One region of the Rhodococcus sp. IEGM 1408 genome, then DNA from elsewhere that is predicted to be linked to it. Evidence: riboswitches for the same ligand, from Rfam matches in the RefSeq annotation. Region 1 holds a riboswitch; each other region holds the start of a gene.
What was found. A riboswitch is a leader RNA that binds a small molecule or an ion and turns the genes downstream of it on or off. The one in region 1 is predicted to bind cobalamin.
Positions count from the first base shown of each region.

Region 2: linked by a shared signal. The riboswitch ahead of R4P08_RS17185 (ABC transporter substrate-binding protein) and the one ahead of R4P08_RS11905 (precorrin-8X methylmutase) in region 1 are both predicted to bind cobalamin.
Region 3: linked by a shared signal. The riboswitch ahead of R4P08_RS17215 (VWA domain-containing protein) and the one ahead of R4P08_RS11905 (precorrin-8X methylmutase) in region 1 are both predicted to bind cobalamin.

Region 1 is NZ_JAWLRW010000006.1:269,336-277,142, forward strand. Features, by position in the region: gene cobN (cobaltochelatase subunit CobN) at 1-3,802, opposite strand, end outside; cobalamin riboswitch at 3,820-4,016, opposite strand; gene R4P08_RS11900 (nitrite reductase) at 4,079-4,951, shown strand; cobalamin riboswitch at 4,940-5,067, shown strand; gene R4P08_RS11905 (precorrin-8X methylmutase) at 5,120-5,785, shown strand; gene R4P08_RS11910 (precorrin-2 C(20)-methyltransferase) at 5,782-7,359, shown strand; gene R4P08_RS11915 (SRPBCC family protein) at 7,637-7,807, opposite strand, start outside.
Region 2 is NZ_JAWLRW010000015.1:25,941-33,747, reverse strand. Features, by position in the region: gene R4P08_RS17195 (cobalt-precorrin-6A reductase) at 1-421, opposite strand, end outside; gene R4P08_RS17190 (cobyric acid synthase) at 418-1,908, opposite strand; cobalamin riboswitch at 2,058-2,205, shown strand; gene R4P08_RS17185 (ABC transporter substrate-binding protein) at 2,323-3,327, shown strand; gene R4P08_RS17180 (FecCD family ABC transporter permease) at 3,329-4,426, shown strand; gene R4P08_RS17175 (ABC transporter ATP-binding protein) at 4,423-5,205, shown strand; gene R4P08_RS17170 ((2Fe-2S)-binding protein) at 5,198-5,914, shown strand; gene cobC (Rv2231c family pyridoxal phosphate-dependent protein CobC) at 5,944-7,014, opposite strand; gene cbiB (adenosylcobinamide-phosphate synthase CbiB) at 7,007-7,807, opposite strand, start outside.
Region 3 is NZ_JAWLRW010000015.1:35,401-43,207, forward strand. Features, by position in the region: gene R4P08_RS17205 (cobyrinate a,c-diamide synthase) at 1-629, opposite strand, end outside; gene cobO (cob(I)yrinic acid a,c-diamide adenosyltransferase) at 623-1,237, opposite strand; gene R4P08_RS17215 (VWA domain-containing protein) at 1,237-3,498, opposite strand; cobalamin riboswitch at 3,520-3,689, opposite strand; gene cbiT (precorrin-6Y C5,15-methyltransferase (decarboxylating) subunit CbiT) at 3,765-4,994, shown strand; gene R4P08_RS17225 (cobalt-precorrin-4/precorrin-4 C(11)-methyltransferase) at 4,991-5,773, shown strand; gene bluB (5,6-dimethylbenzimidazole synthase) at 5,747-6,442, opposite strand; gene R4P08_RS17235 (precorrin-2 C(20)-methyltransferase) at 6,439-7,807, opposite strand, start outside.

The sequences.
Region 1 (7,807 bases):
GCCGCATCCGGTCCATGATCTCCGCCTCGGGCTCGGCCCACATCCCGCGGTCGACGGCCTCGGACAGCCGCTCGATCATCCCGCGCAGCGCCCACGGGTTGGAGCGGCGCAGGAACTCCTGGTTTGTCTGGTCCAGGACGTATTCCCTGGCCAGGGTGTCGTACATCCAGTCGTGGACCACGCCGGCGGTGGCGTCGAACCCGAAGAGGTAGTCGACCGTCGCGGCCAGCTCGAAGGCACCCTTGTAGCCGTGGCGCTGCATGGCGGCGATCCACCGCGGGTTCACCACGCGCGAGCGGAACACGCGGGTGATCTCCTCCGCCAGCGACCGGGTGCGGATGGCATCGGGCGTGGTGGAGTCGCCCACATAGGCGCGCGGTTCGGCGCCGGTGAGCGCACGCACGGTCGCGATCATCCCGCCGTGATACTGGAAATAGTCGTCCGAGTCGGCGATGTCGTGCTCGCGGGTGTCGATGTTCTTGGCCGCCACCGCGATGCGCCGGTAGTTGGTGCGCATGTCGTCGGCGGCGGGGACGCCGTCGAGGCCGCGGCCGTAGGCGTACCCGCCCCAGCGGGTGTAGACCTCGGCCAGGTCGCTGCTGTCCCGCCAGTTGCCCGCCTCGATGGTCTGCAGGATGCCCGCCCCGTACGAGCCGGGCGCGGAACCGAAGATCCGGGTGGTGGCGCGGCGGTGATCCGAGTGCTCGGCGAGGTCGGCCCGGGTGTGGGCGGCCACGTAGTTCTGCTCGTCCGGTTCGTCCAGTTCCGCGACCATCCGCACGGCGTCGTCGAGCATCCCGATCACGTGCGGGAACGCGTCGCGGAAGAAGCCCGAGATGCGGACGGTCACGTCGATGCGCGGGCGCCCGAGCTCGGCGGTCGGCACCACCTCGAGTCCGTTGACCCGGCGGGAGGCCTCGTCCCATCGGGGCCGGACACCGAGCAGGGCCAGGACCTCGGCGATGTCGTCGCCCGAGGTGCGCATGGCCGAGGTCCCCCAGATCGACAGCCCCACCGAGCTCGGGTACTCCCCGGTCTCGGCGACGTGCCGCTCCAGCAGCGAGTCCGCCATGGCCTGCCCGGTCTCCCACGCCAGCCGCGACGGGACGGCGCGCGGGTCCACCGTGTAGAAGTTCCGGCCCGTGGGCAGCACGTTGACCAGGCCCCGCAGCGGGGATCCCGAGGGCCCGGCCGAGATGAAGCCGCCGTCCAGCGCGTGCATCACGGCGTCCAGCTCGTCGACCGTGGCGGCCAGGCGCGGCACCACCTCGCGGGCGGCGAACTGCAGCACCTGCGCGACCTCGTCGTCGTCGTCGTGCTCGTCGTGGTCGAGTCCGTCACCCGCGCCTCCGGCACCGACCCCGCCCGCGGTGAGGCCCGCGGCGGGTCTCACCTCGTTCATCACTTCGGACACGGCAGCGAGGTCCCAGTCGCGCGCGTCCATCGCCTCGACCAGCGCCGTGGCCAGCGCCTCGACGCGGTCGACCTCTTCGGTCGGCGCGCCCTCGGCCAGCCCCAGCGCCCGGCGCAGGCCCGGCACCGCCCCGGACTCCCCGCCCCAGACCTGCGAGGCCCGCAGGATCGCCAGCACCAGGTTGATTCGCGCCTGCCCTTCCGGCGCCTGGCCCAGCACGTGCAGGCCGTCGCGGATCTGGACGTCCTTGATCTCGCAGAGCCAGCCGTCGACGTGGAGCAGGAAGTCGTCGAACTCCTCGTCCCCGGGCCGTTGCTCGAGGCCCAGGTCCTCGTGCATGTGCGCGGCCTGCATGAGGGTCCAGATCTGCGCGCGGATGGCCGGGAGCTTGGCCGGGTCCATCGAGGCGATGTTCCCGTACTCGTCCAGCAGCTGCTCCAGGCGGGCGATGTCGCCGTAGGACTCCGCGCGGGCCATCGGCGGGACCAGGTGGTCGACGATCGTCGCGTGCGCGCGGCGCTTGGCCTGGGCGCCCTCGCCGGGGTCGTTGACGAGGAACGGGTAGATCAGGGGCATGTCGGCGATCGCGGCGTCCGTGGCGCACCCGGCCGAGAGCGCGGCGTTCTTGCCCGGCAGCCACTCCAGCGAGCCGTGCTTGCCCAGGTGGACCAGCGCGTGCGCCCCGAAGCCGCGCGCCAGCCAGCGGTAGGCGGCCAGGTAGTGGTGGGACGGCGCGAGCTCGGGGTCGTGGTAGATCGCGACCGGGTTCTCGCCGAAGCCGCGGGGTGGCTGGATCAACAGGACGACATTGCCGGCCTGGAGGGTGGCCAGGACCATCTCGCCGGCGTCGTTGACGAACAGCTCGCCCGGCGCCGGCCCCCACGCCTCGACCATCTCCGCGCGCAGCGTCTCGGGCAGGTCCGCGGTCCAACGCAGGTAGTCCTCGGTGGAGATCCGCACGTGACTGTCGGTGAGCTGGGCGCCCGTGAGCCACTCCTGATCCTGACCGCCCGCGGCGATGAGCGCGTGGATGAGGGCGTCGCCGGCGGCGGTGTCGTCGGCGAACCCGGTGTCGTCGGCGTAGTCCCCGGCGGTGTCCAGACTCGATCGATCAAGATACTGCGCGATGGGGCCATCGTCCGGGCCGAGGTCGTAGCCCTCGTCGCGCATCCGGCGCAGCAGGCGGATGGTCGAGACCGGGGTGTCCAGCCCGACGGCGTTGCCGATGCGGGAGTGCTTGGTCGGATAAGCCGAAAGCACCAGGGCGACCCGTCGGTCGGCGGGCGCCACGTGGCGAAGCCGCGCGTGGGCGACGGCGATCCCTGCGACGCGCGCGCACCGCTCGGGGTCGGCCACGTAGCGGGGCAGGCCGTCGGCGTCGATCTCCTTGAACGAGAACGGTGCGGTGATGATCCGGCCGTCGAACTCCGGGATGGCGATCTGGTTGGCCGAGTCCAGGGGGTTGACGCCGTCGTCGGAGGCCGCCCAGTCCTCGCGGCTCCACGTCAGGCACAGGCCCTGGAGGACGGGGATGTCCAGCGCGGCGATGCGTTCGACGTCCCAGGTCTCGTCCTCGCCGCCCGCGCTCACCGCTCCGGGCGTGGTGCCGCCGGCTGCCAGGACGGTCACGACCAGCGCATCGAGCGTGCCGAGCGCGTCGAACAGCTCGTCGGGAGCCGAGCGCAAGGACCCGGCGAAGACCGGTACGCCCACGGCCTCGCCGGTGGCGTCGATCGCGTCGGCCAGCGCGTGCGCGAACCCGGAGTTCCCGCTCACCTCGTGGGCGCGGTAGTAGAGCACGCCGACGCGGGGCAGGTCGGTGGCGAGGTCGCCGACGTTGTCGTCGTCGTTGTCGTTGTCGTCGTCCCGGTCGTTCCCCGCTCCGTTCCCCGTGCCGTGGCCTGCGGCGCCCGGGCGCGGCGGCATCCCCCACACCGGCACGCTCTCCGGCGGCTCGAAGCCGGCGCCGGTGAGCAGCACGGTGTCGGACAGGAAGGCGTGCAGCTGGGCGAGGTTCCGCTCCCCGCCCTCGGCGAGGTAGCGGTGGGCCTCGGCCGCGATGCCGATCGGGACCGTCGACAGCTCCATCAGGTCGGCGTCGGGGCTCTGCTCCCCGCCCAGCACGACCACCGGCAGGCCCGAGGCCGAGACCGCGGCGAACCCGGCCTCCCAGGATCGCCGGGAGCCCAGGATCCGGACCACCACCAGGTCGGCGCCGTCGAGCAGCCCGGGCAGGTCCGCCTCCACGTCGAGCCGGGACGGGTTGCCGAGCGCCCACCCGGCGCCGGAGGCCCGGGCGGAGAGCAGATCCGTGTCGGAGGTGGATAACAGTGTGATCAGTGGTGCCGAGACGTCATCAGGGGACGCCAAACGCCGGTTGGGGCGCATGTTCTTCTCCAAACCCTCGTGGAACATGTCGCCGTGGCCGGTCTCCTGGCTTCCGCATCAACGCCGTGCGACCGACCTTCCCGGATCCTGGAGGATCCAGTGGCCTCCGCCCCGTGCGGGACGGACGAGGGTCGCATGACTCCGCGACTACAGTGGCGAGGGCCGCGCCGGCTTTTCCTCCGGCTTCCCGAACACCACGGCAGCGCCGAGCCTATCCGCCCCCACCCGGTTGAGCGGTGCCCGCCCTCCCGCGGCCCGGGTGGAACACTGACCCCCGTGAGCATCACCGAACCCACCCGCCGCACCCGTGGCGACCTGTGCCCGGGGGTGTTGCGCCCGTGGCCGGCCGCCGACGGCGCCCTGGTCCGGCTGCGCGTCCCGGGTGGCCGCGTGTCGCCCGCGGCCCTGGCCGCGCTGCACGGGGTCGCCGTGCGATTCGGCGACGACGACAACGTGCACGTCACGACACGCGCGAACCTGCAGCTGCGGGCCCTGCCGATCGGCCCGGACGGACAGCTGCCCGGCGAGGTGGTGGCGGCGATCGCGGAGACGGGCCTGCTCCCCGAGCCCGGTCACGAGCTGGTGCGCAACATCCTCGTCTCGCCGCTCACGGGCCTGGTCGGCGGCCGGGCCGACCTGCGCCCGGTGACCGACCGGCTCGACGCCGGGCTGCTGGCCGATCCCGCGCTCGGCGGGTTGCCGGGCCGGTTCCTGTTCGTCCTGGACGACGGCCGCGGCGACCTTCTCGAGCGGTCCTGCGACCTCGGTCTGGTCGCCCTGGACGCCGGCACCGCACAGCTGCGGGTGGGCGCGCAGTGGTCGGACGTCGTGCCGCTGGCCGAGGCCGCCGACCGGCTGGTCGAGCTGGCCCGCGAGTTCGTCCGGGCCCGCGGCACCGGCCCGGACGCGCCGTGGCACGTGCGGGAACTGCCAGTCCCCCTCATCGCGGCCCGCCCGGCGGACCACCGGCTCGCGAGCCCGGCCCCGGTGCTGCCGTACGGTCCGGTCGCGAGCTCGGCGGGGCTGATCGACCACGTCGAGGCCCATAGCGGCGTAGTGGACCGCGCCCTAATCGACCGGCTCACCGGCGGCGACGTGGCCGAGTTGATCGTGACCCCGTGGCGCGGGGTGCTGGCCGTCCACGCGTAGGCTGCGGGCTGTCCCACGGCGAGGAACCCGGTGAAAATCCGGGGCGGTTCCGCCACTGTGAGGCCCGTCGATCCGACGTGCCGAGCCAGATACTCACCGGGGATCAGCGCGCTCTAACCGCGTCGCTGCGACTTCTCACACCGGGGCGAGAACCCCGAGGAGGACCCCATGAGTGCTGCCCTCAGGCCGCCGCGTCGCTACGACTACGTCGACGACGGGCCCGCCATCTACGTCGACTCCTTCGCCACCATCCGCCGCGAGACCGACCTGTCCCGCGTGCCGGCCGACGCCGAGAGGCTCTCCGTCCGGATGGTCCACGGCACCGGCCAGACCGACCTGACCCGCGACCTACAGGTCCACCCCCGGCTCGTGTCCGCCGCGCGCTCGGCGCTCGACGCCGGCGTGCCGATCCTGTGCGACGCCCACATGGTCGCTTCCGGGATCACCCGCGCCCGGCTCCCGCGCAGCAACGACGTGGTGTGCACGCTCTCGGAACCCGACGTCCGCGAGCTGGCCGCGCGGATGTGCACCACCCGCTCCGCCGCCGCGCTGACGCTGTGGGGAGACCGCCTGGACGGCGCTGTGGTGGCGATCGGCAACGCCCCCACCGCCCTGTTCCACCTGCTGGAGATGCTGCTCGACGGCGCTCCCCGGCCCGCCGCGATCGTCGGCTGCCCGGTGGGGTTCATCGGAGCCGCCGAGTCCAAGGCCGCGCTCGCGGCGTTTGCCGACGATCACGGCATCGACATCCCCTTCGTCACGGTCCACGGCCGGCGCGGCGGGTCCGCGATGACCGCCTCGGCCGTCAACGCCCTGGCGCAGGAGGCGGAGTGAGCGCCGGATCGCCCGCGGCCGGTGTTGCTCCCGGCCGGCTCTACGGCGTCGGCGTGGGCCCCGGCGACCCCGAGCTCCTCACCCTCAAGGCCGCCCGGTTGATCGGCGCCGCCGACGTCGTTGCCTTCCACGCCGGCCGCGGCAAAGAGTCCAACGCGCGCCGCATCGCCGCCGACCTCATCCCTGTCGGCGCGATCGAGGAGCGACTGGAATACCCCGTGACCACGGGCGTCACCGACCACCCGGGCGGGTACGCGGGCGCGATCGCGGACTTCTACGAGCGCAGCGCGCAGCGGCTGGCCGAGCACCTGGCCGCAGGCCGGGACGTGGTCCTGCTCTCGGAGGGAGACCCGCTGTTCTACGGCTCCTTCATGTACATGCACGACAAGCTCGCCCCTCGGTTCGACACCGAGATCGTGCCGGGCATCCCCGCTTTCGCCGCTGCCACCGCCGCGGCCGCCACTCCCCTGGTCAGGCAGACCGACGTCCTCACCGTCCTGCCGGGCACGCTGCCCGAGCCCGAGCTCGCGCGGCGACTTGCAGACACCGACGGCGCGATCATCATGAAGCTCGGACGGAACTTTCCCGCCGTCCGGCGCGCGCTCGAGGCCGCCGGACGGCTCGAAGGCGCGGTGTACGTCGAGCGGGCATCGATGACCACCGAGCAGTTCCACGCCGTCGCGGAGGTCGACCCGGCGACCGTGCCGTACTTCTCCCTCATCGTGGTTCCCGGCGACTCACGGCACAGCGATCCAACGGGGCGCCGGTCAGCGCCCCTGGTCAGCGCCGGGGCGCCGGAAGTGTCGTCCGATCCGGCTTCCGTCATGGAGGCCCTGCCGGGCGGCGTCCTGCACGTGGTCGGGCTCGGACCCGGCCCGGACGGGTGGCTCACCCCGGAGGTGAGCCAGGTGCTGGCCGAGGTCGACCACGTGGTGGGCTACGCGCCCTACGTCAACCGGGTCCCCCAGCGGGCCGGCCTCACCCGGCACTCTTCGGGCAACACCGTGGAGGTGGACCGCGCCCGGCTCGCGCTGGACCTGGTGGTGGCCGGCGAGCGGGTGGCGGTGGTCTCCGGCGGCGACGCCGGAGTGTTCGGCATGGCCGCCGCCGTGTTCGAGGCCGCCGAGGACCCCGCGTACGCAGGCGTCGATATCCGGGTGGCCCCCGGCGTCTCGGCCGTGCAGGCGGTGGCCGCGCGCGCCGGCGCTCCCATCGGCGCCGACTTCGCCGTGGTCAGCCTGTCCGACCGGCTCAAGCCGTGGGAGGTGGTCGAACACCGGCTGGACGCGATCGCCGCCGCCGACCTGGTGTTGGCGGTCTACAACCCCGCCTCACGCTCACGCACCCACCAGGTCGCCGATGCCCGCAACGTCCTGCTGCGTCACCGTTGCCCGGAAACGCCCGTGGTGGTGGGCCGCGACGTGGGCCGCGCCGAGGAGTCGCTCACGGTCACGACCCTCGGTGACCTGGACTGCGGCGCAGTGGACATGAAGTGCCTGCTCATCGTGGGCGCCTCCGGGACCCGGGTCACTGACACGGGTCGTGTGTGGAGCCCGAGGTTCGTGACGGCATGAGTGGCGACCGCGAGCGCCTACTCAAAGTGTTCGCTGTAGCGCCGGGTGTCGGTCTGAGTCAGCCCTGGCACGCCGCCTCTACGACTCGCTGCGGCTAGAGAGCATCCTCCAGGCGCCAGTGTGGGCCGCCACAGCCGGAGCCAGACGTTATGCCAAGCTAACGGTATGGAGTTGTACGCCCGTGAACTCAGGCTTCCTCCTGGACCTCGCTCGCCAGCGCAAGAATAGATCGCGGTCAACCCGTCCGATGACGCCCCACCCGGGGCGGAGTGGCCAGTCATGGCCGAGCCGGCTCCCCTGCGCCGGTGGACGACTCGGCGATCTGTTTGATCGCGGCGAGCGTCTTCGGGATGCCGTCGAGGGCGTCCTGCGTGCGGTCGGCGATCTCAGCGGGCGCCCGGTCGCCGAACTTCTCCTCGAACATGGCGATCCCGCCGGGCAGGAACTC
Region 2 (7,807 bases), on a different contig from region 1:
AGCGGCCCAGCGACTGCCGACCGACGGTGAGGAACGGGCGCTGGCCCAGCCGGGCGGCGGTGGCCGCGGCCTGGTCATGGTCATCGACCCAATGCCAGCGGTCGGCCCCGGGCGCGACGGCCCAGCCCGGCCGTTCGAGGCGTAGCAGCGGAACCCCGGCCCCGGAGCAGGCGGCCGCGGCGTTCGCCGAGATTCCGGCCGCGAAGGGATGGGTGGCGTCGACGACCGCACGCACTGCGTGGTCGCCTAGGTACGCGCGCAGACCGGTGGCGCCCCCGAAACCCCCGATTCGCACCTCCCCGACGGGCAGCCGCGGTCTCGCCACCCGCCCCGCCAGGGACGAGGCGAAGCCGTGTCCGGCGTCCCGCAGCAGGACGGCCAGCTCCCGGGCCTCGGCGGTCCCGCCCAGCACGAGGATCATCGCCTGGCGCCCGGCTGCAGGGACGGCATGTCCGGCGCGCCCTCCCGGGCCAGGCCCAGCAGCGCGTCCAGGTCGAGGTGCTCTTCTGCCAGGTCCCCCAGCAGGTCCAGCCGCCGCTCACGCGCGGCCGCGAAGTCGACCCCCGAGGGCTCGCGGGTGCGGCCCACCCGGGCGGTGACCTCGGCGAGGAATGCGCCCCGGAAGGCGTCCGACTCGAGGCTGCCGTGCCACATGGTGCCCGCCACGCCCTCGCGCCGCGCGCCCCCGAGGAACTCCTCGTCCGCGCCGACGGTCACGCGGCCGTGGTGGATCTCGTACCCGGCGGCCGGTTGACCGAGCGCCGCGCCGGTGGGGAGCCGGAGCACCTTCTCCGGTCCGAACTCCGTCTCCACGTCCAGCAGACCCAGTCCCTCGACCTCAGCACCCTCGGGCCCCTCCACCCCGTGCGGATCGCGCACGGCACGCCCGAGCATCTGGAACCCGCCGCAGATCCCGAACACCGAGCCCCCCGCGCGGGCGTGGTCGGTCACCGCGCGGTCGAGGCCGCGGGCGCGCAGCCAGGCCAGGTCGTCGATCATCGCCCGCGTCCCGGGAAGAACCACCAGGTCCGCGCCCCGGACGGATCGGGGATCGGTGACGAACTCCACGTCGACGTCTGGTTCCAGGCCCAGGGCGTCGACGTCGGTGAAGTTGCTGATGCGCGGCAACCGGATCACGGCGACCCGGATCGCCCGGTCGGCAGCGGTGCGGCGGCCGCCGATGTCCAACGCGTCCTCCGAGTCCAGCCATACGTCGGGGCTCCAGGGGAGCACGCCGTGGACCCGCCGGCCGGTGAGCTGCTCGAGGTGGTCCAGGCCTGGCCCGAGAAGCGACGGGTCACCGCGGAACTTGTTGACGACGAAACCGGCCACCAGCCGCTGGTCGGCGGACTCCAGCAGTGCCACAGTGCCGTAGAGCGCGGCAAAGACTCCTCCGCGGTCGATATCCCCCACCACCACGACCGGCATCTCCGCGTGCCGAGCCAGTCCCATGTTGACGTAGTCCCCGGCGCGGAGGTTGATCTCGGTGGGGCTGCCCGCACCCTCGCAGATCACGAGGTCGTACCGAGCGGCGAGGTCGTCGTACGCGGCGTGCGCCGCGGCGGCTAGGTGCGCGCGGCCGTCGATGAAGTCGCGCGAGGACACCGTTCCGGCGGGCCGGCCCATCACCACGACGTGGCTACGCCGGTCGCCACCGGGTTTGAGCAGCACCGGGTTCATCGCCACCTCGGGCGCGGCCCGGGCCGCGAGCGCCTGGATCCACTGCGCGCGGCCGATCTCCCCGGTGCCGGCGGGACCGTCGACCACCATCGAGTTGTTGGACATGTTCTGCGCCTTGAACGGCGCAACCCGCAGCCCGCGGCGGGCGAACGCGCGGCACAGGGCGGTGACCACGACGGTTTTGCCTGTGTCCGACGTGGTGCCGGCGACGAGAAGGGATGCGGCCATGAGGATCGATCCTAGCCGCGCCGCCGCAGGCACTCGCGTTCGACTCGACTGCCCTGGCCGATTTCGGTGATCCTGCGCGAGGTTGGGCGAGGTGGCGGTTGACAGGGGTGGCGTGGGGTGCAGCTTCGGGAGATACCGGCAACTTGGCCGCCGCTGGGGTGCATACTGGCAACGCGAATCGCTGATCTCCGAAGAGCGCAGGGGAAGACCGGTGAGATCCCGGCGCTGACCCGCAACGGTGTGTCGTCACCTCGGTGACGATGAGCCCGGCTACCTGCCAAGGGGTTTGCGACTTCCGTCCATCGCCGCGGTCTGCGATCCGGAGTCTTGCACGGTGGCGTGGCGTCGTCGAGGCCTAGCTCACCTGCGGGTCTTATGTGTTCGTGGATACACGACACGATCTGAGGTCTGATCATGTTCCGACGCCAGTCAAAGTCCACCACTGCACTCGCCGCGCTTCTGATCACGGGGGTCACCGTCGCGGGCTGCTCCCGCGATGAGACGCAGGAAGGTCCCGCCGCCGGGGAGGCGTTCCCCGAGCCGGTGACCATCACCAACTGCGAGCGCGAGTCCACCTACGAGGCACCGCCACAGCGCATCATCTCGATGAACGACCATGTCACCGAAACCCTCATCCAAATGGGCGCAGGCGATCGCATCGTCGGGATGGGCTACGGCGAACAGAACGACACCTTGCCGGAGGTCGCCGAGCAGTTCGCTACCATCCCCTCTCTCGCCGAGGAATACCCCACCTGGGAACAGATCGTCGATCTGGAGCCGGACCTGGTGGTGGCCGGCATGCGCAGCGCGTTCGACGAGAAGGAGGGCCGCAGCCGCGACGCCCTGGAGGCCGCCGGCATCGACACCTTCCTGTTCTCCGAGTACTGCGGCGAGGGATTCCCCGACATGTCGATGCTCGAGACCGACTTCTCGCAACTCGGCAGTATCCTCGCCGTCGAACACGGCGCGGAGGATCTCACCGACCGGATCACCGGTGAGGCCGATGCGGTGCGCGCGAAGCTGGACGCAGCGGGCGTCACCGGGATCCCCACCTTCTTCTACGACAGCGGCGAGGCGGAGCCCACGACGATCGGCGGCGTCGGCGTGGGCCAGCTGATCAGCGAGTACGCGGGCGCGGACAACATCTTCTCCGAGGGCGACAAGCCCTACCCCACGACCACGTGGGAGATCCTCGGTGAGCGGGCCCCGGAGGCCATCGTGGTGCTGGACTACGGCAATACCGGCGCCGAGGATAAGGTCGCCTACCTGCGCAATCAACCCATCATGTCCACCACGCCGGCTATCCGGGAGAACCGCATCGTGGTGGTACCGCTCTCGGACTTCTTCGAGAGCTCGCGCATGACGATCTCCATCGACACCATCGCGCGTGAACTGCACCCACAGGCGTTCGGGGAGTGACGTGACGACCGTCATCGACGAGGCCGGGGAGCGAGTACGCGGTGACGCCCCCGCGCCCCCGCCAGCGGGGCGTCGGCCGCTCTGGCTGATCCTTACCCCGCTGTTGGGGCTGCTCGCAGTGTCGATCGCCGCTGGCGTCTCGTTGGGTTCGGTGTCGATCCCGATCGGGGACGTGTGGGCGATCGTCGCCCACCGTCTTGTGCCGGGCTCGTTCGACCCGTGGTGGACGGACGCCCGGGAGGCGATCGTGATCGAGTCCCGGCTGCCCCGAGCACTGATGGCGGCGGCGGTGGGCGCGTCCCTCGCGGTGGCAGGTGGCGTCGCCCAGGCCGTCACACGCAACCCGCTGGCCGACCCCTTTCTGCTCGGCGTCTCCTCCGGCGCCGGTTTCGGCGTGGTCATCCTCACCGTCCTGGGCGTGGGGGCCGGAGTGTGGGGCGTCTTCACCCTCCCGATGGCGGCCTTCCTGGGCGCCCTGCTGCCGCTCGCCGGCGTCGTCCTGGTGGCGCGTCGCGCGCACGACACCACGGCCATCGTGCTGGTCGGCGCTGCCATGACGATGGTCTTCGGCTCACTCAACACGTTCACCCTGCTGGTGCTGGGTGACGACCACCAGCTCGGCACCGTCATGCGCTGGCTCGCTGGCGGGTTCGGTGACGCCGGCTGGACCATGTTGCTCGCCCCGGTCACGATTCTTGCGGTCGCCGGCACAGTCGTGATGCTGTGCAGTCGGCATCTGGATCTACTGCTCACCGGCGACGACGGCGCCACCGCGATGGGAATGAACGTTCCCCGGTTTCGCATCCTCATGCTGCTGCTGGTGTCGCTGCTCACCGCGGGAGCCGTGGCGGTGTCCGGGACCATCGGGTTCATAGGCCTGCTCATCCCGCACCTGGCGGGGTACTTCACCGGTCGCACGTCGGCGCGCCTCCTGCCCACCGCCGCGATGCTCGGCGCTGTCGCGCTCGTGTTGGCCGACATCACCGCCCGCGCGGTGAGCGATGGTGCGGAACTACCGGTGGGTGTCGTGACCGGGGTCGTCGGCGGGCCGGTGTTCCTGTTCATGCTGTGGCGGCGCTACGGGAAGGCCGCGCGATGACCACATTGACCGCACACGACGTTTCGGCCCGGCTGGGAGGCCGGCAGATCCTCGACGGGGTGGACCTGTCCATCACACCCGGCCGGGTCACCGCACTCGTCGGGCCCAACGGCAGCGGCAAGACGACGCTACTGCGCACCTGTTATCGCGCACTGCCGGTCTCGGCGGGGCTGGTCACCCTCGACAATGCCGACATCTCCTCGCTCCGACGCCGGACGTTGGCCCGCGCAGTGGGTGTGAGTACTCAGGAACCGGTCTCCCTCGGCGGCATCACGGTCCGCGAGTCGGTGGGACTCGGCCGGGCGGTCAAGCGCGGACTCTTCGAGTCGTTCGGGACCGACGACACGGCGGTCGTGGAGAACGTGCTCGCCCGGGTGGGGATGACGGACCTTGCAGACCGTGACGTCCTGGCCCTGTCAGGCGGCGAGCGGCAGCGGGTGTCCATCGCACGTGCGCTGGCCCAGCAGCCCGAGGTGCTCCTTCTGGACGAGCCCACCAACCACCTCGACCTGCATCAGCAGCTGACCGTTCTGATGCTGCTAAGGGAACTGGCGGCCGGTGGCCTCGCAGTCCTGCTCACTCTTCACGACCTGCGGATGGCCACGGAGTACTGCGACGCGATGGCAGTCCTCCAGCGTGGGAGGGTAGTGGCGACCGGCGCGCCGGAGGACGTGCTCGACTCCGCGCTGCTCGCCGAGGTGTTCGGGGTCCGCGGGGAGGTGCGGCCGGGGCCGGCCGGGGGCCGGACCCTCGACGTCTGGGGACTCGCCGATGCCTGAGCCCGTCGCCGCCGCGTACGCGAACATTACGACCCCGCTCGGCGAGTTCGCCCGGACCATCGAGCACGGTCCCGAGGTCCTCCCCGGGACCGTGCTGACGGACCTTCAGTGGCTCGACCGGCGGATAGCGGACACCGGCCGGCGCTGGTTGCACGACGATCCGCGCGTCAACGCCACCCTGTGGTGGTACTCGGCCAGCTCCACTCTGGCCGCCGCGCCGCTGGCGATGCTGCTGTCCGGGGGGGTCGCACCCGACCCCCGTCCGGAACGGCTCACCGTGTCCCTCCAGACCAACGGCTATCTTCGGGCCGCGCGATCGGACAGACTGCTGCGCTCGGTGACCGAGTTCGCGGAGGGGCTGCGCGAGGCACACGAGGCGGTAATCGCCTCACTGGCGGAGGTCTCCGGGGCGGCACCGCGGGCGCTGTGGGCGATCGCGTCCGACTCGATCGGTAACCGCGCACTGGAGGCGGGTCGTGCCGGCGGCGACCCCGAGCGCGGCTGTGACCTGGCCCGTGCCGTCTCGCGTCCCCCGCTACTACCGGTGCGCTACATCGACATCGAAGGACCTGAGCACACCCGGCGGTTCGTCCACCGCGGCTCCTGCTGTCTGATCTACGTGGCGACCGCCGGGGACAAATGCGTCAGCTGTCCGCGCCGCACCCCCGAGGACCGTCACGCCGAACTCCTCGGACGAACATCCCCCTAAACGCGCTCGTTCCCCGGCCGGCGTCGCGATCAGCGATGGACTGGACCGGCCGTGGCCGCCACCTGCTTCCACGCTGCGATGAGTCCACGCACCGTGTCGGAGTCCCGCACCGCCAGGCGGACGTGCCCGGCGTCGAGCCCGGGGAAGGTGTCGCAGCGACGTACGACGAACCCCCGCTCAAGGAGCTGGTGGCGAAATCCGGTCGGGTCGAGGCCGGCAGGGGCCCTGGCCAGGATGAAAGGGGCAGAGGGAGGCACCGCCACCTCGATACCCGCTGCGGCGAGCAGCTCACACATCCTCGACCGGTCGCGTCGGATCCGGTCCCGTATCCGCTCGAGATGGCCGGCCGCCTCGGCAGAGCAGCACGCCGTGATGGCTTCCAACTGCAACGTGCCGACCGGCCAGTGCACCCGGTGCGCGGCCAGGTCCGCGAGCACCGCCGGATCCCCCACCGCGTATCCGGCCCGCAGGCCCGCCAACGACCAGGTCTTGGTGATCGACCGCAGCACCACGAGCCCAGGAAGCCGAGCCCCGGCGAGGGAGTAGTCGGCTTCGTCGTCGAGGACATCGCAGAACGCCTCGTCGACCACCGTGACTCGGCCGGGCCGACAGAGCGCCGCGATCGACTCACGCGGGTGGAGGACAGAGGTCGGGTTGGTCGGGTTGCCGATCACCACGAAGTCCGCCTCCTCGGGCACCAGCGCGGTATCGAACGCGTACGGCTCCGGCAGCACTACCCGGGTGACCGGGACGCGTGCGCGGCGCAGTTCGACCTCGGGTTCGGTGAACGACGGATGCACGACCGCCGCCCGCATCCCGTGCCGCGCCGCGTGGTTGGCCAGGAGATGGAAGCCCTCGGCGGATCCGGCCAGCGGCAGCACGCTCTTCTCGTCGGTGCCATGCCACTCGGCGACCGCCCGGCGGGCGCGGAGGTCGTCCGCGACGGACGGGTACGCGGCCAGATCCGTGATCCGGGCGCGCAATCTGCGGGTCAGCCACCCGGGCGGGCGGTCACCGTGGACGTTGACCGCGAAGTCGACACCACCGGACTGGGTCTGGACGTCCCCATGAATCCGCAGAGCGCGGAGGTCCTCAACCATCACGCGAGGCAACAGTACCGAGGAGCGATCGCCCGCTGGCCATCTCAGCCGCCACCAGCGCGAAGACGGCGAGAACGGCGGCGGCCACCTGGACCCGGGAATGCAACCGCACAGCGCGGTCGATGTCCCCGACCCGAACCTCGCGGCCGTCACCGAGCACCGCACGCTGCTGGACGCCATAGGGGTAGGGGGTCCGTCCCCCGAGCCGGATCCCCAGTGCCCCCGCGCAGACCGCCTCGACGACGCCACCGTTGGGACTCGGGTGCGCCCGGGCGTCGCGCCGCCACACCCGCACCGCCTCGGACGGGCTTCCTGCGACGGTCCCCGCCCACGCCACCGCCAGTGCCCCGGCGATCCGGGCCGGGATGAACCCCATGACGTCATCGAGACGTGCTGCGGGTGTCCCGAAGTACTGATGTCGATCTGAGCGGTGTCCCACCATGGCGTCGAGCGTGTTGGCGGCGCGGTGCGCCGCGGCGCCGGGCGGCCCCGCGACCGCTGCCCAGAACAGCGTCGCGATGGCTGCATCGGTGGTGTTCTCCGCCACCGATTCAACGACGGCGCGGGCGAGAGCCTCAGGCCCGAGCGCCTGTGGATCGCGACCACACAGCCACGGCAACAGTTCCCGGGAACCGGCGACGTCATCCCGCTCCAGCAACTCACCCTGTCGCTTCCCCACGGACAACAGCGAGGACCCACCGAGACAGGACCACACGACCAGGGAGCCCCAGGCCGAAGAACCGAGAACGCTGCGCGAGGCGAGACGCCCGACGACAGCCGTCGCAGCGACGGT
Region 3 (7,807 bases), on a different contig from region 1:
CGCGCGGCCTCCGGGCGCTCCGCCACCGGCACCAGGCCGAGGTGGCGGGACGGGGCCGTCACCTCGTCGTCGCGCTGGAGGACGCCGAGCACCGGGATCCCGAGTGGTGCCAGCGCCCGTCGCACTTCGTCCGAGTGCCGGAGGGATCCCGCTTTGTTGAGGATCACGCCGCTGATGCGGATGGAGGGGTCGAACGTCGCCATCCCCAAGACCACGGCCGCGATGCTGCGCGAGGCGTGGGAGATGTCCACGACGAGCAGGACCGGGGTGTCGGTGAGGCCGGCCACGTGGGCGGTGGAGGCGAATCCGTCGCCGCCGATGTGGCCGTCGTACAGTCCCATCACGCCCTCGATCACGGCCACCTCGGCCGGGCTCGGCCCGGTCTGGGCGCCGTGCAGCAGGAGGGGGACGATCGTGTTCTCACCGACCAGGTGCGGGTCCAGGTTGCGGCCGGGCCGCCCCGTCGCGAGCTGGTGGTAGCCCGGGTCGATGTAGTCCGGCCCCACCTTGTGGCCGGAGACCGTCAGCCCCCTGCGCCGGAGGGCGGCCATGAGCCCGGTGGCGACGGTGGTCTTGCCGTGGCCCGACGCCGGGGCCGCCACGACGAGCCGGGGCAGGTGCGTCACCATTCGATCCCCCGCTGGCCCTTCTGGCCGGCGTCCATCGGGTGCTTGACCTTGGTCATCTCGGTGACCAGGTCGGCCGCGGCGACCAGCCGGGGGTCGGCGTCGCGTCCGGTGATCACCACGTGCTGGCGACCGGGACGTGACGCGAGCGTGGCCACCACGTCGTCGACGTCCACCCAGCCCCACTTCATGGGATAGGTGAACTCGTCGAGCAGGTAGAGGTCGTGCCGCTCGTCGGCGAGCCGACGCTTGATCTCGGCCCAGCCCTCGGCGGCGTCGGCGGCGTGGTCGTCCTCGGTGCCGTCCTTGCGCGACCACGACCAGCCCGAGCCCATCTTGTGCCATTCGACGGGACCGCCCTCGCCGGTCTCGGCGTGCAGGCGCGCGAGGCGTTCCATGACCGTCTGCTCGCCGATCCGCCACTTGGCGGACTTGACGAACTGGAACACCCCGATGTCCCAGCCCTGATTCCATGCGCGCATCGCCAGCCCGAACGCGGCCGTCGACTTCCCCTTGCCGGGGCCGGTGTGGACCATGAGCAACGGCTGGTTCCGGCGTTGCCTGGTGCTCAGCCCGTCGTCGGGCACGATCTCCGGCTGTCCCTTGGGCATCAGGCCACCTCTCCCTCGGGTCGCGTCGGTTCGTCTCGTGCGGAGTCGTCTCGTGCCGGACCGCGTGTCCCTGCGTTGGTGTAATCGGTGCGGGCGCGGACGGTGTCGGTGAGGCCCTCGGCCGTCACCTCGCCCAGGGGGATGTGTTCGGCGCCCAGGTGGGTGGCGAGCTCGGAGGCCAGGCCCATGCGGAACCGGCCGGTCTCGCAGTCCACCACCACCGACGCCACGCCCAGGGAGGCCAGCCCGGCCGCCGCGGCGCGGGACCGGGCGAGGGCGTCGCGGCCGTGGGTGGCCCGGCCGTCGGTGACGACGACGACGAGGGGTCGCCGCTGCGGATCGCGGACCCTCTCGATGCGTAGCACCTCGGCGGCGGTGAGCAGCCCCTCCGCCAGTGGGGTCCGGCCCCCGGCGGGCAGCTCTGCCAGGCGGGCGGCGGCCACGTCCACTGAGGAGGTGGGCGGCAGTGCCACCTGCGCGCCGGACCCGCGGAAGGTCACCAGGCCCACTTTGTCGCGTCGGCGGTAGGCGTCCAGCAGCAGGGAGAGGATGGCGGTCTTGACCTGCTCCATGCGGGTGCGCGCGGCCATGGATCCCGAGGCGTCCACGCAGAAGAGCACCAGGTTCGCCTCCCGGCCCTCGCGGACCGCCGAGCGCAGGTCACGGGAGTTCAGGAGCAGTCGCCCCCCGTCGCGGCCACCCTTGCGACCCCGGGCGGCCTGCCGGGGCGCGGCGGCGCGGATCGTGGCGGGCAGGTGCACGTCGGAGCCGGTGAACCCGCCTGAGCCGGTGCGCCGGCCGGTGGTCGTGATCGCGCGGGACCGGCGGCCGGAGACCCCGTTTCCCGTCCCGGTGACGGTCAGCATTCGTGTGCGGTACGGCGCAGAGGCCGCCGCCACCGTTCCCGGAGCGGTCGCGGCGCCGCCAGCCTTGCCGTCCTTCTCGACCCCGCCGTCCTGCTCGGCCCCGTCGCCGTCGGGCCGCGGGTCGTCGGCGTCGGTGTTGGTGTTGGTGCGGTCTCCCTGCTCCGGCCCGCTGCCGGAGTGGGGGTCTGACTGCTCGGGTGCCGTGGGCGCGTTGTCCCCGGGCGGGGGCTCGTGGCCCTCGGTGTCTCCGGCGTCGCCGGTGTCGGCTGACGCGCCGGAGCCGGCGTCCTGCGGGCCGGCCGAGTGGTCGCCCGTGTGGTCGTCGTCGCCCTGGTCGCCTTCTGGGCCATCCGTGCCGGGCCCGCCGTCGCGCGGATCGGGCTCGTCGTCGTCCCCCAGGAGCCGGTCGAGGAGCTCCTCGTCCAGGCCCGGGGCGTCGAACGGCGCGCGCCGCCGGCGGTGGGGGAGCGCCATCCGCGCGGCGACGCGGATGTCGGCGCGCGTGATCCGGTCCCGGCCCTCCCACGCCGCGTGGGCAGCGGCCGTTCGCGCGGTGACGATGTCGGCGCGCATGCCGTCGACGTCGAAGCCCGCGCAGACGGTAGCGATCTTGTTCAGCGCCCAGTCGGTGGGCTCGATGCCGCCCACGCGCTCCCGGGCGGCGACGATCTGCTCGCGCAGGGCCTGCTCGTCGGCCGCATAGGTGGCGCAGAAGCCCTCGGGGTCGGAATCGAAGGCGACCCGGCGGCGGATCACCTTCGCCCGCAGCGATGGATCGCGCGGGGCTGCCACCTCGACGGTGAGGCCGAAGCGGTCGAGCAGCTGGGGCCGGAGCTCGCCCTCCTCCGGGTTCATGGTGCCGATCAGGACGAAGCGCGCCGCGTGCTCCACGGACACCCCGTCGCGCTCCACGGTGACCCGGCCCATGGCGGCGGCGTCGAGGAGCTGGTCCACCACGTGGTCGTGGAGCAGGTTGACCTCGTCCACGTAGAGGATTCCGCGGTGCGCACGGGCCAGCAGGCCCGGCTCGAACGCGGTGACGCCCTCGCTCAGGGCCTTCTCCAAGTGCAGGGACCCGGCGATGCGGTCCTCGGTCGCGCCGAGCGGCAGTTCTACCAGGCGGACCGGCCGGCGCTCGGTCGGCGCGTCCAGCGGTAGGGGCCCGTCCGGGGTGTCGGTGCCGCGGTCGTCCGGCGCGCTGGAGAACCTGTCGCCGGTCACGACCTCGATCTGCGGCAGGATACCGGCGAGGGCGCGGACCATGGTGGACTTGGCGGTGCCCTTCTCGCCGCGGATCAGCACGCCGCCGACCGACGGCGAGACCGCGGTGAGGGCCAACGCCAGCGCCATGTCGCCGGAACCGACGACGGCGCTGAAGGGGTAGTGCTGTGGCATGGGGGCTCCCGCTCTCGTCTGCCAGACTAGTCAGCGCGAGGCCGGTCTCCCGGACTTCCCGGCTCATTCGGCGCTGGCGTCGAAGGCGCGGGTTACCGTAGCGGGCCCTGTGCCGGATTCTCACCGGCTTCCCAGATTCTCCCCTCCGGCCGCCGGAGCGGCCGTGGGACACCTCGTGCTGTTGGGGTGAAGTTGTGGTTCAGTTTCGAGACTACTCAGCGTCCTGGGGATCTGGGCGGCGGGGCTCGGCGGTAGGGTTCCGCGTCATGAACGCACGGGTGGTCGTGGTGGGGATCGGCGGTGACGGCTGGGCGGGGCTCGACGAGGCGCGCCGTCGCACCGTCCGCGAGGCCGACGTGCTGCTGGGCGGGGAGCGTCATCTGGCGCTGGTTCCAGGTGACGTGGCGGCCGAGCGCGTGCCCTGGCCGCGGCCGCTGCGGGCCGGGTTTCCCGAGGTTCTCGAGCGGTTCCGCGGGCGGTCGATTGTCGCCCTGGCCTCAGGTGATCCGCTGGTGGCGGGGGTGGCAACGACGCTGATCGACCTGCTCGGTGCGGAGGCGGTGGAGGTGCTGCCGGCGGTGTCTTCGGTCGCGCTGGGCCGTGCCCGGATGCGGTGGCCTGCCGCCACGGTGGCAGTGGTGCGCGACCACCGGGTCCTCGCCCGCGAGTTGGCGCCAGGGCGTCGTCTGCTCGTGCTCTCGGCCGACCGGTACACCCCTTCGGAGGTCGCCTCGATGCTGACCGGCGCGGGCTTCGGGGGGAGCGCGCTGACCGTGCTCTCCGATCTTGGGAGCCCGTCGGAGGCGCGCACGAGCTGCCGGGCGCGAGACTGGGAGCCGGGTCGCGAGGCGCCTGCCCTGCACGTTCTGGCCGTTGAGTGCGTGGCCGGCGCCTCCGCGCGCCCGCTCGGCCTGGCCCCGGGCCTGCCCGATGACGCCTTCGAGAACGATGGCCAACTGACCCGCCGGGATCTGCGGGCTTCCGCCCTGTCCCGGCTCGCGCCCTCTGCCGGTGAATTGCTGTGGGACGTGGGCGCGGGCGCCGGGTCGGTGGGCATCGAGTGGATGCGGGTGCATCCGTCTTGCCGGACGATCGCGGTCGAGGCTGATCCCGAGCGGGCGTCGCGCATCGAGCGCAACGCCCGCACGCTGGGGGTTCCCTCTCTGGAGCTCGTCCACGGCTGGGCGCCGCAGGCTCTCGACGGGCTCCCGGATCCCGATGCCGTCTTCGTCGGCGGCGGCAGCACCGCGTCGGGACTGCTGCGGCAGTGTTGGGACGCGGTGCGTCCCGGTGGCAGGCTGGTCGCCCACGCGGTGACGCTAGAGACCGAGCGAGTACTCGTGGACGCCCGCGCCGAGTTCGGCGGCGAACTGACCCGGCTGCAGGGCGAGCGGGCCGACTCGATCGGCAGGTTCACCGGCTGGGCCCCCGCGCGGGCTGTGGTGCAGTGGGCTGCAGTCAAGCCCTTTTCGGAGCCGATGGAGGAGACCTCGTGACCATTCACTTCGTCGGAGCCGGCCCCGGCGCCGCCGACCTGCTCACGCTGCGTGCGGTGGAGGCGCTTCGGACCGCGGACGTCTGCCTGTACGCGGGTACGTATCTCGACGAGGGAGTGCTCGACCACTGCCGCCCCGACGCCCGGCTGGTGGACACCCAGCACCTGGATCTCGACGGGATCATCGCCGAACTGGCTGAGGCCCACGCTGCTGGCCTCGAGGTGGTCCGGCTGTGTTCGGGCGACCCGTCGCTCTACTCTGCGCTCGCCGAACAGACCCGCCGCCTCGACGCGGCGGGTGTGCCGTGGGATGTGGTCCCGGGCGTCCCGGCGTACGCAGCCGCAGCTGCGGAGCTGGGTGTGGAGCTCACTGTTCCCGAGCTCGTGCAGTCGGTGGTGCTCACCCGAGTCCAGGCCCGCTCCACCGCGATGCCGTCGACGGAGTCGCTGGAGAACTTCGCCGCCACCGGCGCCACGCTGGTGCTACATTTGGCGATCACCCGGATCCGTGAGATCGCAGAGCGGTTGGTGCCCACGCATGACGCCGATTGCCCGGTGGCGGTGGTCTCCAACGCCAGTAGGCCCCACCGCGTGGAACTACGAGGCACCCTTGCCGACATCGCGGATGCGGTTGAGGGCGCAGGCCTGCGCCAGGCCGCGGTCATCCTGGTCGGCCGCGCGCTGGAGCGGCCGGGCACGGCGGAGTCCTGGCTCTATGCCTCAGACCCCGAGCGTGAGGCCAAGCGCCGTACGCTAGATCCAGTCGACCGGCAACGGTGAACGCCGTTCCCAGCCGACGGTCTGGAGCAGTGGCTCCTTGAGGTCCAGGGCCGGATGACCCAGGCACAGGTATGCCAGGGGACGGGCGTCCTCCGGCAGCGGAACGCTCTCGGAGAGATGGGTGGGGTCCACGAGGCTCACCCAGCCCATTCCCAGGCCCTCGGCCGTCACTGCCAGCCACAACAGGGTGATCGCGGCGATCACACTGTACTCGGTGGCCGCGGGGACGCTGGTGGTTCCCAGGACCGGCCCCCCGGGCGGGACGTGACTGATCACCAGTCCTCCGGGCGCCTGGAGGATGCCCTCGAGGCGCAGTGAGTTGTACAGTTCGCGGCGCTCGCCGTCGAACCGCTGGGACTCAGCGGCACGGACTGAGCGGAAACCCTCGTGGACGGCCTCGCGGATGTCCCGGTCCTGAACCACGGTGACGTGCCAGGGCTGGCTCAGGCCGACGCTCGGGGCCACGGCGAAGACCTCGAGCAGCCGCTCGATGGTCTCGCGCGGGACCGGTGTGGGGTGGTAGTGGCGGTGGTCGCGGCGCGTGGCGAGAATTCGCCACAGGGCGTCGCGGTCGAAATCCTCGCGGTCGAGATCCCCGCGGTCGGGAGCCTCGCTGTCGCCACGGCTACCTTCGTCGTTGCTGTCGTCCCCCAGGGAGTCGAGGGTCATGACCGCACGAACCGCGGACTCCACACCCGTCCCGAGTCGGTGACCCGGGTCCCGGAGGCGCCAACGATGAGCAGGCATTTCATGTCCACCGAGTCGCAGTCGAGCTCGGCGAGAGTCGTGATGGTCAGTGATTCCTCGGCCCGGCCCACGTCGCGGCCCACGATCACCGGCGTGGCCGGGTCCCGGTGTCGCAGGAGGACGTCGCGGGCGTCGGCGACCTGGCGCGTTCGCGAGCGCGAGGCGGGGTTGTAGACCGCCAGGACCAGGTCCGCGGCGGCGACCGCCTCCAGCCGCCGACAGATCACATCCCACGGCTTGAGCCGATCGGACAGGCTCATCACGGCGAAGTCGGCGCCGATGGGAGCCCCCGCCCGCGCGGCGACCGCCTGGACTGCGGAGACGCCGGGAACGACCCGCACGTCGATCCGGGAGTACTGCGGGTCCTCGGCGGCCTCGAACACCGCCGAGGCCATGCCGAACACTCCCGCGTCACCTCCGGAGACCACCGCGACGCGTTCGCCGGAGCAGGCGAGGTCCAGTGCGAGTCTGGCGCGGTCCACCTCGACGGTGTTGCCGGAACAGTGCCGGGTCAGGCCAGCGCGCTGGGGCACACGGTCGACGTAGGGCGCGTACCCGACCACGTGGTCGACCTCGGCCAGCACGCGCCGGGCCTCCGCGGTCAGCCAGTCGTCCGGTCCGGGCCCCAGACCGACCACGTGCAGCTCCCCGCCCGCGCCGACACCGTGGATGGCCGTGTCGCCCAGTGGCGGGGGGCGTCGCCCGAACGGGTCGTCGTGCTGGGAGTCGCCGGGCACGACGATTAGTGAGAAGTACGGCACCGACTCGGGGTCGACGTCCCGCACCGGGTGGTGCAGTTCAGCGGCGGTGGAGGCCCGCTCGACGTACACGGCACCGTCGAGCCGGCCGGCGGCGGCGAGCGCGCGGCGCACCGCCGGGAAGTTGCGTCCGAGCTTCATGATGATCGCCCCGTCGGTGTCCGCGAGGCGGCGCGCCAGCTCGGGCTCCGGCAGGGTCCCGGGCAGGACGGTGAGGACGTCGGTCTGGCGGACCAGGGGCGTGGCCGCGGCGGCGGTCGCGGCGGCGAACGCCGGTATGCCGGGCACGATCTCGGTGACGAACCGGCCCGAGAGCTTGTCGTGCATGTACATGAAGGAGCCGTAGAACAACGGGTCCCCCTCGGCGAGCAGGACCACGTCCCGTCCGGCCGCGAGGTGCTCGGCCAGGCGCTGCGCGGCGCGGTCGTAGAAGTCCGCGATCGCTCCCGCGTACCCGCCGGGGTGGTCGGTGAGGCCGGTAGTCACCGGGTACTCCAGCACCTCCTCGACCGCACCGGCGGGGATGAGG